Regions from separate parts of the Stenotrophomonas sp. STEN054 genome, predicted to be linked through region 1. Evidence: predicted binding sites of a transcription regulator. Region 1 holds the regulator's gene; the other holds the start of a gene.
The links. The regulator FliA, encoded in region 1, starts transcription of late flagellar genes. The targets are predictions, from matches to a motif close to TAAAGTTTNNCNNNCNNNGGCCGATAA.
Positions count from the first base shown of each region.

Region 1 (6,885 bases):
CGGCGATGGGCAGGAACAGCAGGTTGGCCGAGGCGATGCCGTAAATGGTTGCGGTGAACGCGGCGGCGATGCCGTGGCCCAGCTTGCTGGGGTCGGCCAGGTTCTTCATCACTGCGATCAGGCCCAGCACGGCGCCGATGATGCCCAGGGTCGGTGCATAGATGCCCATTGCCTCGAAGACCTTGGCCGCGGCCTGGTCCTGGTGTTCCTGGCCGCTCAGTTCGATTTCCAGCATGTGCCGGATCGATTCCGGCTCCACGCCATCGACCAGCAGCTGCAGGCCCTTGCGCAGGAACGGGTCGCGCTGTGCTTCCACCTGCGATTCCAGGCCCAGCAGGCCCTGGCGGCGGGCGATGTTGCTCCACTCGACGATCTGCTTGATCAGTTCGTGGCGATCGCTGTGCGGCGGGCGCACGACCCAGCGCACGATCTTGAAGGCGTGCTTGAACACCGCCGGGGCGGTGTGCAGCAGGATTGACGCCACGGTGCCGACGATCACGATCACGAAGGCGGCAGGCGACCACAGCGAAGCCAGGCCGGCGCCTTTCAGGATGCTGCCGCCGACCAATGAGGCCAGGGCGAGAAAGAGTCCAATAAGGCTGAGTCTATCCATGGGTCCGGTATCGGCTTGTGTGAATGGGACTTGAGACACCGGTAGATCGTGTACAGACGGTAGTCACAGTTTTCGGGTTGCCGGGCCATGACCGGCGGGGCTTCAGCGCAGGCCGTCCACGTCCAGGATCAGGGCCATGCGACCATCGCCGATCAACGTTGCACCGGCGTAACCGCGCAGGCCGCGCAGGGCCTTGGGCAGCGGCTTGATCACCACTTCCTCGCGGCCGCGCACCTGGTCCACGACCAGGCCGAAGCGGGCTTCGCCGGCCTGCAGCACCACGATGGTCAGCAGGGTGGAGGCGGCCGGCGTCACATCCAGCCACTGGCGCAGGTCGACCAGCGGCAGGGTGTGCGAGCGGCGGTCCAGCACCGCACGGCCATCGAACCAGCCCAGCGAGGTGCGCGGTGCGTGCAGCACTTCCATCACGCGGGCCAGCGGCAGGGCGTAGACATCCTCGCCGGCCTGCACCAGCAGGGTCGGCAGGATGGCCAGGGTGAGTGGTACGCGGATCAGGAAGCGGCTGCCGCGGCCCAGTTCGGACTGGATCTGGATCTGGCCGCTCAGTTCGCGGATGCGCGACTGCACCACGTCCATGCCGACGCCGCGGCCCGAAATATCGGTGACCTGCTGCTTGGTCGAGAAGCCGGGCAGGAACACCAGGTGCAGGCATTCCTCACTGCTCAGGCGTGCGGCGGCTTCCGGATCGATCAGGCCCTTCTCGCGCGCCTTGGCGCGCAGCTTTTCCGGATCGATGCCGGCGCCGTCGTCCTGCACTTCGATGCTGACGTAGTCGCCTTCCTGCTGTGCCGACAGGCGCACATGGCCCATCCGCGGCTTGCCCTGGGCTTCACGCAGGTCGGGCATTTCCACGCCGTGGTCGATGGCGTTGCGCACCAGGTGCACCAGCGGGTCGGCCAGCGCTTCGACCAGGTTGCGGTCCAGTTCGGTCTCGGCGCCGATCAGCTCCAGGTCCACTTCCTTCTGCAGCGAACGGGCGACGTCGCGCGCCACCTTCGGGAAGCGCGAGAACACCTTGCCGACCGGCTGCATGCGGGTGCGCATGACCGCCGACTGCAGGCGCGCGGTGGCGATGTCCAGCGTCGAAACGGCGCGGTCCAGCTCTTCGTCGCGCAGGCGGGTGCGCAGGGTCTTGAGCCGGTTCCGTGACAGCACCAGTTCGCCGATCAGGTTGACGATGGCGTCCAGGCGCTTGGTATCCACGCGCACGGTGTGTTCGGCTTCGGCCACCGGCTTGTTCGCCGCCGGCTTGGCCGGCGCACGCGGAGCAGGTGCCGTTGCCGGCGGGGCCGCGACCGGCACCGCGGCCACCGGCTTGGCGCCGGGCACGGCACCGCCATGCAGCTGGTCGAGCAGGGCTTCGAACTCCTCCTCGCTGATCAGGCCGTCGTCAGCTTTCTTCGGCGGTGCGACCGCGGTCGGGGCGTTGCCGCCGTGCAGCTGGTCGAGCAGTGCCTCGAACTCGTCGTCGGTGATCAGGTCGCCACCTGCAGCAGGCGCGGCCGCCGTGGCGGCGCTAGCGGCGGGGCTCGCGCCACCGTGCACGTCGAACTGGGCGATCAGTTCCGGCGGCGCGTAGCCGGGTTCAGTGCCGGACGACACCGCGTCGAGCATCGACTGCAGATAGTCCAGTGACTGCTGGGCGGCATCGAAGTGATGGGCCTGCAGCACGGCCTGGCCGGCACGCGCGGCGCCCAGCGCTTCTTCCGCCGCATGGCACAGCTCGACCATGGCGGTGATGCCGAGAAAGCCGGCGCCACCCTTCAGCGTGTGGTAACCACGGAAGACCGCGTTGAGCTGGTCGTTGTCCTGCGGTGCCTGTTCCAGCGACACCAGCTGTTCGCCCAGGCGATCCAGGATTTCCTGCGCCTCGATGATGAAATCGGCAGTGATGTCGTCGGCAACCGCGCTCATGCTTACAGCCCCAGGTCCGACAGGAGGTCGTCGGCGTCGTTCTGCGAGACCGCGTGGCGGTCCAGTCCCTTCAGTGCCGGCCCGGCAAGTTCCGGGTCGGTGCGATGCTGTTCCGGCGGCAGGCCGAGCGCGCCGAAGCCTTCGTGCACGCGGCGGACGATGCCGACCACGCGACGGATGATCTGCCCGGTCAGGTCCTGGTAGCTCTGGGTCAGGGCGATCTCGGTCAGGTTGTGGCGGATGCGCTCAAGCTGTTCGTCCTGGCCCGGCTGCAGGCCATCGGCGCGCAGCTGTTCGGTCAGGGCGCGGCATTCCTCGGCCAGGTCCAGGGTGCGGTGGGTGGCCTGTTCGGTCATCGCCACGACGTGGTCCAGGCGTGCGCAGGCATCGTCCAGCTCGCCGGCCTCGTCGGGCACGGTCGGCAGTTCGCCCAGGGCCTGGCCCAGCTCGCGGGCCAGCCGGGAAAGGCCGCTCATCATCGGCTGGGTGCGCGCGGCCACCAGGCTGTCGATGCGCTGGCGCCAGGCGGTCTCGTCACCCGACTCCAATGCATCCAGGGCCTCCTGCAGGCGCAGGGCGAGGGCGCTTCTGTCGACCTGGGCGTCCATCAGGCGCTCGCTGCCAGGCGTTCGAAGATCTTGCCGAGCTTCTCTTCCAGGGTCTGCGCGGTGAACGGCTTGATGATGTAGCCGTTGACGCCGCTCTGGGCCGCTTCGATGATCTGCTCGCGCTTGGCTTCGGCGGTCACCATCAGCACCGGCAACGTCTTCAGCTTTGCATCGGCGCGGATCGCCTTGAGAAGCTCGATGCCGGTCATCACCGGCATGTTCCAGTCGGTGACCACGAAATCGAACGGCTGGCTCTGCAGCAACGACAGCGCGGCATGCCCGTCCTCGGCTTCGGCGGTGTTGGTGAAGCCCAGATCGCCCAGCAGGTTCTTGACGATACGACGCATGGTCGAGAAATCGTCAACGATCAGGATGCGCATGTTCTTGTTCAAAGCAGAGTTCCTTTGTTGTTCATTGCGGGCGGCCGGGGGCAGCCGCCTCGCGCATGTTCATTGCTCGAGGCCGGCGTCGGCCGCCTCGAAGACCTTCAACCGGCCGCGCAGGCGCAGCACGGCCTGGCCGTGGATCTGGCAGACCCGCGATTCGCTCACGCCGAGCACCGCGCCGATCTCCTTCAGGTTCAGCTCCTGCTCGTAGTACAGCGACAGCACCAGCTGTTCGCGCTCGGGCAGGTGGCCGATGGCCTTGCCCAGTTCGCGGCCGAATTCACCGCGTTCCAGCACCTGCTGCGGGGTTGGTCCGCCCTGGGCGACGGTGTCCAGCTCGCCCTGGTCCTCGATGCGCGATTCCAGGCTCAGCACCTGGCCACGCGAGGCGTCTTCCATCAGGCGCAGGTACTCGGGCAGGGGCATGTCCATCGCCGCGGCCACCTCGGTGGCGCTGGCGGCGCGGCCGCTGCTCTGTTCCAGGCGGCGGATGGTAGCGGCGGCGTCGCGGGCACGGCGGTGCACCGAGCGCGGCACCCAGTCACCACGGCGGATCTCGTCGATCATCGAGCCACGGATGCGGATCGAGGCATAGGTCTCGAACGACGCGCCCTGGTCGGCGTCATAGCTGCGCGAGGCTTCGATCAGGCCCATCATGCCGGCCTGGATCAGGTCGTCCACCTCGACGCTGGCTGGCAGGCGTGCCGCCAGGTGGTGGGCGATGCGGCGCACCAGATCGGAGTGCTGGGCGATGACATCGGTCGCGCTGGCGCGCTGGACTTCCTTGTACTGGGCTGCACCTTTCATACGGTCACCCCACGCTGCTTGAGGATGCGTTCGAGGAAGAACTCGACGCCGCCACGCGGTTCGGTCGGCGCCTGCCAGCGGGCGGTGCGGCGGGCGATCTCGGTGATCGCCAGCGCGGCCGGGCTCGACGGGTAGGCCTTGACCACCGGCTGCTGGCGCTGCACCGACAGCCGCAGCCAGTCATCCTGCGGCACGCAGCCCAGGTAGTTCAGCGAGACATCGGCGAGGAACTTCTCGCAGACGCGGGTCAGCTTTTCGTACAGCACGCGGCCCTCGTTGGGGTCACGCACCATGTTGGCCACCACCTGGATGCGGTCCACGCCACGTTCGCGCGAGAGCACCTTGATCAACGCGTAGGCGTCGGTGATCGAGGCCGGCTCATCGCAGACCACCACCACGGTGTCCTGCGCGGCCTGGCAGAAGGTCAGTACGCCATCGGTGATGCCGGCAGCGGTGTCCACCACCATGATGTCCAGCTCGCGTTCAAGTTCGGAGAACACGTTGACCAGGCCGACGTGCTCGGCCGGGGCCAGTTCGGCCATGTGCCGGCGGCCCGAGGCGGCCGGGACCACCAGTACTCCGTTGGGGCCCTCGATGATCACGTCGTCCAGGCTGCAGCGGCCGGCCACCAGGTCAGCCAGGGTGAACTTAGGGTTCAGTCCGAGGATGACGTCGATGTTGGCCAGGCCCAGGTCGGCGTCCAGCAGCAGGGTGCGCTTGCCCATGCCCGCCAGAGCCACGGCCAGGTTGGCCGACACGTTGGTCTTGCCCACGCCGCCCTTGCCGCCGCTCACCGCGATGGTGCGGACAGGGCCGAGCGGCTCGCTGCGGGTCGCCGACAGCGGGAAGGTATTGGTCAGCTTGGCGTACTCACGCGACGGCATGGTTCAACTCCGGGTTGCAGGGCATATCGGCCGCTCGGCGCAAATCTTCAAGGCGAAGTACGAGATTGGCTGCACTGGCCCGGTGCAGGTCCTCCGGGACGTCCTGGCCATCGGTCACCCAGGTGATCGGCAGCGAGTGGTCGACGGCCACCGAAAGGGCGTTGCCGAAGCGGCCGGTCTCGTCCAGCTTGCTCAGCACCAGGCCCTGCAGGTTGGCCGCGCCGAAGCGGCGGACGACCTCGTCCATGTCGCCGAAGCTGGTATTGGCCGGCAGCACCAGCAGGGTGCGCACCTGGCGCGCGGCCCTCAGCCACTGCAGCTGGGCGGCCAGGGCACGGTCGCGCGGGCCGAGGCCGGCGGTGTCGATCAGTACCAGCTTGTAGTCCTGCAGGCGCTCCAGCAGCTGGTCGAGGTCGGTGCCGCTGTTGGCCTCGTGGACGGCGATGCCGAGCTGGCGGCCGTAGCCGTACAGCTGCTCACGGGCGCCGATGCGCATCGTGTCGGTGGTCACAAGGGCGACGTCACGCGGAGCATGCTTTTCAGCGAAGCGCGAGGCCAGCTTGGCGATGGTGGTGGTCTTGCCGGCACCGGTCGGGCCCACCAGGGCGATCACGCCGCCTTCTTCCAGCGGGTCGACCGGTGCGATCGGCAGCTTGCGCGAGATCAGCCCCAGCATCAGGCCGCGGCCGCGGTGGGCCTCGGTCTCCAGCGGGATCTGCATGGCCACGTCGCGCGACAGGCCGGCATCGAAGCCGTACTCGTCCATCAGGTCCAGAGCGGTGGCACGCACCGCGCTGCCGCGCAGGCGCTCATCAGTGAAGCGGTTCATCTCGCGCTCGATGACTTGGCGCATGCCGGCCACTTCGTGGCGCAGCTGGCGGATCTCGCCGTCATCGGCAGCGACCATGGTCAGTGCCGGGGCCGGGGCCAGCTGGGGCGCCGGCGCCGGGGTCGGCAGGGTGTCGGCCAGCGGCGCCATATCGTTGGCGGGCATTTCCGCCGCCGGCGCTTCGATGGGGGCGACCACGGCTGCCGGTGCGACTGCGGCTTCGACCGGGTGAGCGTCGGCGACCGGGGCCGGCAGCGGCGGCGGCAGGGCGGCGGCTTCTTCCTCCAGCGGCGGGTCGATCAGGAAGCGGGCGCGGTTGATCGGCGCGGCGGCGACCACGGCAGCGCTGGCCGGCGGTGCCACGATGGCGTCGGCGTACGGGGCGAAGATCGCCTCCGGCAGTGCCGATTCGCTGACGCTGGCGCGGGCCAGGGTGGCGGCGAAGCCGGTGCTGCCGCGGGTGGGCACGATCTCGTCGGCGCTGTCCAGGGTGCGGCCGGTGGCGCCGACGGCGGCGCGGGCGAGGGCGGCGACGGCCGAGGTGGTGGCGGCCACCGGCTCGGCGGCCGGGGTCGCGGTGCGGCGGCGGGTCACCGCAGCGATCACGGCGTCGGCGGCGGTGCGCGGCTTCGGCGGCGGCGGCGGGGCGATCTCGCGGCGCGAGGCTTCCAGTGCTCGCTGCACGGCGCTCTCGTCGTAATGGGCGGCGGCGACGATCTCCACGCCTTCCTCGATCCGGCGGTTGGACAGGATCACGGCGTCGGGGCCATGTTCCTTGCGCACCAGGTTCATGGCCGAGCGCATGTCGGCGGCGACGAATCGT
Region 1 is NZ_JBXFWG010000012.1:74,362-81,246, reverse strand. Features, by position in the region: gene AC1VXD_RS06970 (flagellar motor protein) at 1-613, opposite strand, end outside; gene AC1VXD_RS06965 (chemotaxis protein CheA) at 716-2,548, opposite strand; gene AC1VXD_RS06960 (protein phosphatase CheZ) at 2,551-3,156, opposite strand; gene cheY (chemotaxis response regulator CheY) at 3,156-3,548, opposite strand; gene AC1VXD_RS06950 (RNA polymerase sigma factor FliA) at 3,606-4,349, opposite strand; gene AC1VXD_RS06945 (MinD/ParA family ATP-binding protein) at 4,346-5,233, opposite strand; gene flhF (flagellar biosynthesis GTPase FlhF) at 5,220-6,885, opposite strand, start outside.

Region 2 (6,885 bases), on a different contig from region 1:
TCCTTCGCCGCGATCACCGACGTACCGCCGGCCGACGTGGCTGCCGCTGGCCATGACCGCGGCGTGGTGCCGATCCGTCGCGAACACCTGGACGCCTGGCTCAATCCCGATCCGGCCCAGCTGGCCACGCAGCACGCCATCCTCGATGACCGCGAGGATCTGCGTTACGTCTACGAAGAAGCGGCCTGAGCCGGAAGACTGCGCTCAGGCCCGCGCGCTGGTACGGCCGACCGCGCGCAGCAGGGCCTGCGACAGATCCACCGACAGATAGGGTTTCACCAGCAGCACGCCGCCGCGCATCGATGCGGGCAGCTGATCGGTGGTCATGCCGGTGGCCAGCACGAAGGGCACGCCCGCTGCAGTGAGCGCCGCGGCGACCGGTTCACTGGTTTCGTTTCGGGCCAGCCGGTAGTCCAGCAGTGCCACGTCCGGCGAGGTTTCCTGCAGCAGGCGCAGCGAATCAGCAACCGTCGCCGCCAGGCCGACGACCACGGCGCCGGCCTGCACCAGCTGCATCTGCAGCAAGGCCGCACTCATTTCGTCGTTTTCGACCACCAACACGCGCAGATCCTGCAACGCTGCCATGGGGCCTCCCCCCACCTGTTAAGCCGATCCAGTATAGCCATCAGCCAGCCATTGCCGACAGGACGGCGGGCTTCCGGCCCTGTCCGAACGGGCCTCTATGAAGGCCCGCCGGGCTCGGTTACACTAGCCCGCTGCTGCCGGTGTGGCGGAATGGTATACGCAGCTGACTCAAAATCAGCCGGGGGTGACCCCATGAAGGTTCGAGTCCTTTCACCGGCACCATCGAACAAAAGGCCAGGTCATCGACCTGGCCTTTTGCGTTTCGGGAGGCTCATCCCCCGGCTTCAGGGCACCACCCGCAGCATCGGCGTGCGCTGTGCCGTCGAACTGCCCTGCCCCGCATCCACCCGGAATCCGGCCACGGTCTGCAGCAGCTGCGCGGACTGCTCCTCCATGCTGCGTGCCGCCGCCGAGGCCTCTTCCACCAGTGCCGCGTTCTGCTGCGTGCCCTGGTCGATCAGGTCCACGGCCTGGTTCATCTGCTGGATGTCATCGCTCTGCTGCTGGGCGGCCGTGCTGATCTGGGTCATCAGGTCACTGACACGGCGTACGTCGCGCACGATCTCATCCATGGTGCGCCCGGCACTTTCCACCTGCGCGGTGCCGGCGCCGACATTGGCCACCGATGCGTCGATAAGCTGCTTGATCTCCTTGGCCGCGCTGGCCGAACGCTGCGACAGCTCACGGATCTCGGTGGCCACCACGGCGAAACCACGACCATGCTGGCCGGCGCGCGCCGCCTCCACCGCCGCGTTCAACGCGAGGATGTTGGTCTGGAACGCAATGCCGTCGATCACCCCGATGATGTCGACGATGCGGCGCGAGGAGGCGTTGATCATCGCCATGGTCGAGACCACTTCATGCACCACGGTGCCACCGCGCGCAGCCACGTCCGCCGCGCCGCCGGCGAGTTCGCTGGCCTGGCGTGCGTTGGTGGCGGTGCGCTGCACGGTGTCGGCCAGACCCTTCATCGACACCGCCGTTTCCTCCAGCGAGGCCGCCTGCTGCTCGGTGCGCTGGGACAGATCGCTGTTGCCCTGCGCGATCTCGGTTGCGCCCACCGCAATGGTGTCGGCGGCGAACTTGATCTGGCCGAGGATGCCGGCCATCGCCTCCACCAGCGCATTGACGCCCTCGCACAGCTCGGCGATCGGGCCGCGCTTGTCGGTCATGTCCACGTGGTGGGTCAGATCGCCCTGTTTTGCCGCCGCCACCACTTCGCGGGTCTGCGCAACGGCGCGCTGGGTGGCCTGGTTCTCGTGCACCTGGGCAGTGATGTCGGTCGCGTACTTCACCACCTTGAACGGGCGGCCGTTCATGTCGAGGATCGGGTTGTAAGACGCCTGGATCCAGACCTCGCGCCCGCCCTTGCCCAGCCGCCGGTACTGGCCGGCGTCGTACTCGCCACGGCCCAGTTTTTCCCAGAACTGCCGGTATTCGGCACTCCTGCGATCGTCGGGTTCGACGAACAGGGAATGGTGCTGGCCGCGGACCTCGTCCAGCGTGTAGCCGGTGGCAGCCAGGAAGTTGGCGTTGGCCGACAGGACGCGTCCATCCAGGCAGAACTCGATGACTGCCTGCGACTTGTCGATCGCCGCCAGCTGGCCCGCGGAATCGGCGGCCTGCAGCTTCTGCGCGGTGATGTCGGTGGCGAACTTCACCACCTTGTACGGCCGCCCCTGGCGATCCAGCACCGGGTTGTACGAGGCCTGGATCCAGATCTCGCGCCCGCCCTTGCCGAAGCGCCGGTACTGGCCGGCGTCGAACTCGCCGCGCGCCAGCCGCGCCCAGAACTCGCGGTACTCGGCGCTGCGGGCATGCTCGGGATCGACGAACAGGGAATGATGCTGGCCCTGGATCTCGTCCAGGCGGTAGCCCACCGCCTGCAGGAAGTTGTCGTTGGCCTGCAGGATGGTGCCATCCAGGGCGAACTCGATCACCGCCTGCACGCGATGCAGCGCGGCCACCTGCGCGGCCAGCTCATCCTGGCGGCGGTCCTGCGCGGACAGTTCGGTGGTGGTGCGGTGGCCGCCCAGCGCGCCCAGCAACACGCGCCAGGGCGAAAAACGGGAGTGCGGGTCGGCCGGTGTCTGCTCACCCGCCGTGAATCCTGGCATCAGCATCGTGGGTTCCTCGGAGTCCAATGAAATGCAATCCGGCGGGCGGGTGCCCGGCGGGGCCATCAATTGCCTGGACTTGCAGACGCGCGGGGGAAGCGTCCTTGTTCGTTGTGCGCGTAGAGCTCTGGACTGCGGACTGCGGAAGGCGGTACACACAGCACGGACCGCCCGTCGGGGGCAGCCTGGAGTCCAGCCGCGAGGGACAGGAGCGGGATCCAGTCAGGTTATCGGCGGGCGGGTCGCGGCCTTTAGGGGCATTTGCAGCCCCCGCGTCTTCACAGAACCCGGCGATACCGCAGCTTGCCCTCGGCCTCGCCCCGGGGCTGGTAACCGTTGCGCTCCAGCAGGGCCACGATCTGCGGGAAGGCCTGCGAGGTCTTCACCTCGATGCTGTCGTAGCCCTGCGCGGCACAGCGCTGCTGGGTTTCCAGCACGGCCTGGGCGATACCCTGGCGGCGATGTGCCGGATGGATGCCGCCAACCCAGCCGTAGAAGCGCCGGCGGTCCAGCGCGTAGCCCACCTTGAAGCCGACCAGTTCGCCGCCCTGCTCGGCCACCAGCACCAGGTGGCGACGGCCAGCCAGGTGCTGCATGTAGGTGGCGTGCGTGCGCCCCTGGCCCAGCTCGCCCACGCCCCGCAGCACCTGCAGGGCTTCGTCCAGAGTGCCTACCCTTACCAGCATCGTGTTCCTCCGCGGTCAGCGTTGCCGCCACATCATCCAGCGCAGCACGGCGATGGCCAGCACCGCCGGCAGATAACCGAGACTGCCTACCCAGACCAGCAACGCCGCAGTCACCCAGTTACTGCCGCCGCCAAAGATCCACGGCGTGGTCTGCAGCACATGCAGGGCCAGCGGCAGCAGCAGTACCGGCGACAGCCGCAGAAGCTGCCAGCGCCAGCCAGCGGCCCGACAAAGCCGATGATCGCACCGAGCAGTGCGGCGATCGTCACGATGGGGAGTGCAGCGTCCATGTCGTCGTTCGTTCCAGCCTGCAGCGTCCATTGTGGCCCATGCCCCGCCTGGCTGCGATGCAGGCAGCGGCCGGATGGTTGTAATGACCAACGGAGGATTACATCGCACGGCGTCGCGTGCAGGATCGTCGTCATCACGGATGCATCCATTGCAGGGAGAAGCTCATGTTCAAACGTCATGCGCCGCAATCCGCTGCGCTACGCGGAAACCGCGCAGACCTACTGCTTCGATACCACGGCGGCACAGGCGGCCACCGGCATGGATGTCCCGGTCGCAAGCGGCGAAGCAGAGCGTTTGCTGGCGGGGTTGCCAAAGGATGCAACGCCCTCGCAACGGCGCCATCTTGCTGCCGTCCTGCTTGCAGCGGGCGAACCAGGCTCTGCACAAGTGCAGTGGCTTCGCCTGCAGGTTCCGGAGCGGCATGCTGGCGACGGGCTGACGCCTGCCCTGGTACAGACCCTTGAAGCGCATAGGGTACGTCGACAGGAAACGTTCCAGGTTGCTGCCGTGCTTGCGGCGCGGTTGGGACACGACCGCCTCTGGCCGGTGGATGACCACACGGCCGATTCACCCACGCCGCCGGAACAGGCCGAAGCCGGTCGCAAAGCGCTGGAAGCCGTCTGGGACAACCCCTATGTGCAGGCGATGAAGGACGCTGACACGCCGCTGTATGCGGCGCTTGCTGCGCCAGATGGCGTTCTTGCCCTGTATCGCGCTTACAACCGCCCCGAATGGGCTGAACTTGCCTACCGTGCAGACTTCGGCGCTGCGCTGCAGGACCCCTCCCCCGAGGCATTCGGGCGCAATTACCTCGGCTACTGGGAAACCCGCAACCTGCGCATGGTTGCCAACATCCGCTCGCCATTGTCGGTGCTTCGCATAAAGGCTACTACGAGGCCTACCTCGACCAGATGCATGACGTGCGGCTGGTGGATACAGCGTCTGTTCTGCGCTAGAGGACTGCGTAGCTCGGCCCGGTCAGCGGCGCCCATTGCGCCACAGCACGGCGCTGGCGCCGATGATGCAGCCCAGGGTCGCCAGCAGTGCACTGGCGACCCCCCACTGCAATACGGGCACCAGCGACTGCGCCAACGGATCGAGGCGAAGCTGCTCCAGGCGCAGGCCGCCGGCCAGCGCCAGCAGCCAGCCAATGCAGGCGGGGGCGTAGGCACCGACGATAGGTGTGTTCCAACGGTTCATGGCAACTCCCTGCTGAAATGGCGATGGAAAGATTGTTCCGCCCCGCCCTCTCACAGATTGAGATCGCATCAACGCGCTTGTGATACGTACTGGTTCAGCCCGCTTCGTTGTCCTCGCCGCGCAGTTCACCCAGCTCGCCCTGCACCTGCACGTTGTTGCGGCCCATGGCCTTGGCCCGGTAGCACTGGGCATCGGCCGACGCCACTGCCTCGTCCACGGTCATGCCCGCCTCCAGCGGCGCGATGCCGATGCTGGCGCCGATCCGCAGCCGGGCCGTGTCCCACGGGATGGACAGCGCGGTCAGGGTGTGCAGCAGTTCACGGCCGATGCGCGCGGCCCGGCGCGGACCACAGCCGGGCAGGATCACCGCGAACTCGTCGCCCCCCAGCCGCGCCACGATGTCCGAATCGCGCACGCCATGGCGCAGCACGCTGGCCACCGCCCACAGCACGGCATCACCAGCCAGATGACCCCAGGTATCGTTGATTGGCTTGAAGCGATCCAGATCGATGAACATCAGCGAGGCCGCCTGGCCGGTCCGCTCGACGCGGGTGATCGCCTGCTGCAGGTGAGCCTCGAAACCCCGGCGGTTGCCCAGTTCGGTCAAGGGATCGATCTCGGCCAGATGGCGTGCCTCGCGCTCGCGGGCGCGTTGCTGGGTATCGTCGCGCAGCACCCACACCGCGCCACGCACCTGGCCGTCGTCATCGCGCAGCCAGGCGCGGGTCAGGTCCACCGGCACCGTGGCCGCGCCCAGCCGCATCAGCAGGTCAGCATGCAGGTCCACCGCGTTGCTGTCCGGATCCAGCAGCACGGCGACATCCAGCACCGAGCCCGGCGCGTACTCGGTGGTCAGCGACAGCACGTCCTGCACGTTGTGCCCGGCCAGGGCCAGCGCGTTGTCACCCGCCAGGATGCGCACGGCCGCAGCGTTGGCGTACTCGATACGTCCTTCTAGGGTCACGCTCAGCACCAGGTCGGCCACCGCATCCAGGGTGATGCGGCTGCGCTGCTCGGTTTCGTAGAGGCGCTGCTCGCTGCTGCGCTGGGCGGTGACATCCTGGATCTGCGACACGAAATGCAGCGGCTCGCCGCGCTCGTTGCGCACCAGCGAGACCGACAGGCGCGCCCAGATGGTGTTGCCATCGCGGTTGAGGTAGCGCTTTTCCAGATGGTAGTAATTGCGCCGGCCGGCCAGCAGGTCCTGCACCAGCGCCAGGTCGGTCTGCAGGTCGGCCGGATGGGTGAGGCGCTGGAAATCCACCTGCAGCAGCTCTTCGCGCGGGTAGCCCAGGATCCGGCACAGCGCATTGTTGACGTCCAGCCAGCGCCCTTCCAGCGAGACCAGGGCCATGCCCAGCGCCGCCGAGGTGAACGCACCGGCAAACTTGTCCGCGGCCAGCCGCGCATCGGCACGCGCCTGCTGCATCTCGGTGATGTCGATGGCCATGCCGACGTAGCCGATGCGCTGGCCGTCGGCACCGTCCATGCGGCTGATCGACAGCCGCACCTGGCGGCGCTGGCCATCCTTGTGCAGGAAGGTCCACTGCCGTGAGAACGTGCCGTCCTGGGCCTGCGCGGCCAGTGCCTGGAAGACAGTCGGCAAGCGCCCTTCGGCATCGGCCAGCGGCGCCAGGAACGCGGCGATCTCGTCAGGCGCGAGGAAAACGCCCGGGTCGACCCGGCCAATCACGTCATCGGCCGTATAACCCAGCAGGCGCTCGGCGCCGCTGTTGAACAGGGTGATCACGCCCTGCGGGTCGGTGGCCATCACCGCCACTTCGTCGGATGCATCGAGCAGCGCCTGCAGCCGCTGGCGCATTTCCGCCGCGTCCTGCCGGGCCTGCTGCAGTTCGGTCACATCATCGTGGGCGCCGGCCATCCACACCGGGCGCCCCTGCCCGTCCCGCTCGAACACGCGCCCGCGGTCGTGGATCCAGATCCAGTGGCCGTCCTTGTGGCGCATGCGCAGCAGGCACGCATAGTGGTCGGTGTGCCCGCGGAAG
Region 2 is NZ_JBXFWG010000015.1:25,568-32,452, reverse strand. Features, by position in the region: gene AC1VXD_RS08085 (SOS response-associated peptidase family protein) at 1-189, shown strand, start outside; gene AC1VXD_RS08080 (response regulator) at 205-585, opposite strand; tRNA gene AC1VXD_RS08075 (tRNA-Leu) at 722-807, shown strand; gene AC1VXD_RS08070 (methyl-accepting chemotaxis protein) at 870-2,708, opposite strand; gene AC1VXD_RS08065 (GNAT family N-acetyltransferase) at 2,981-3,388, opposite strand; gene AC1VXD_RS08060 (hypothetical protein) at 3,404-3,709, opposite strand; partial or broken gene AC1VXD_RS08055 (DUF5694 domain-containing protein) at 3,857-4,635, shown strand; gene AC1VXD_RS08050 (hypothetical protein) at 4,658-4,879, opposite strand; gene AC1VXD_RS08045 (PAS domain S-box protein) at 4,974-6,885, opposite strand, start outside.
Region 2: AC1VXD_RS08070 (methyl-accepting chemotaxis protein) is a predicted target of FliA. The motif match lies at 2,930-2,956, and genes of this name have one in related genera.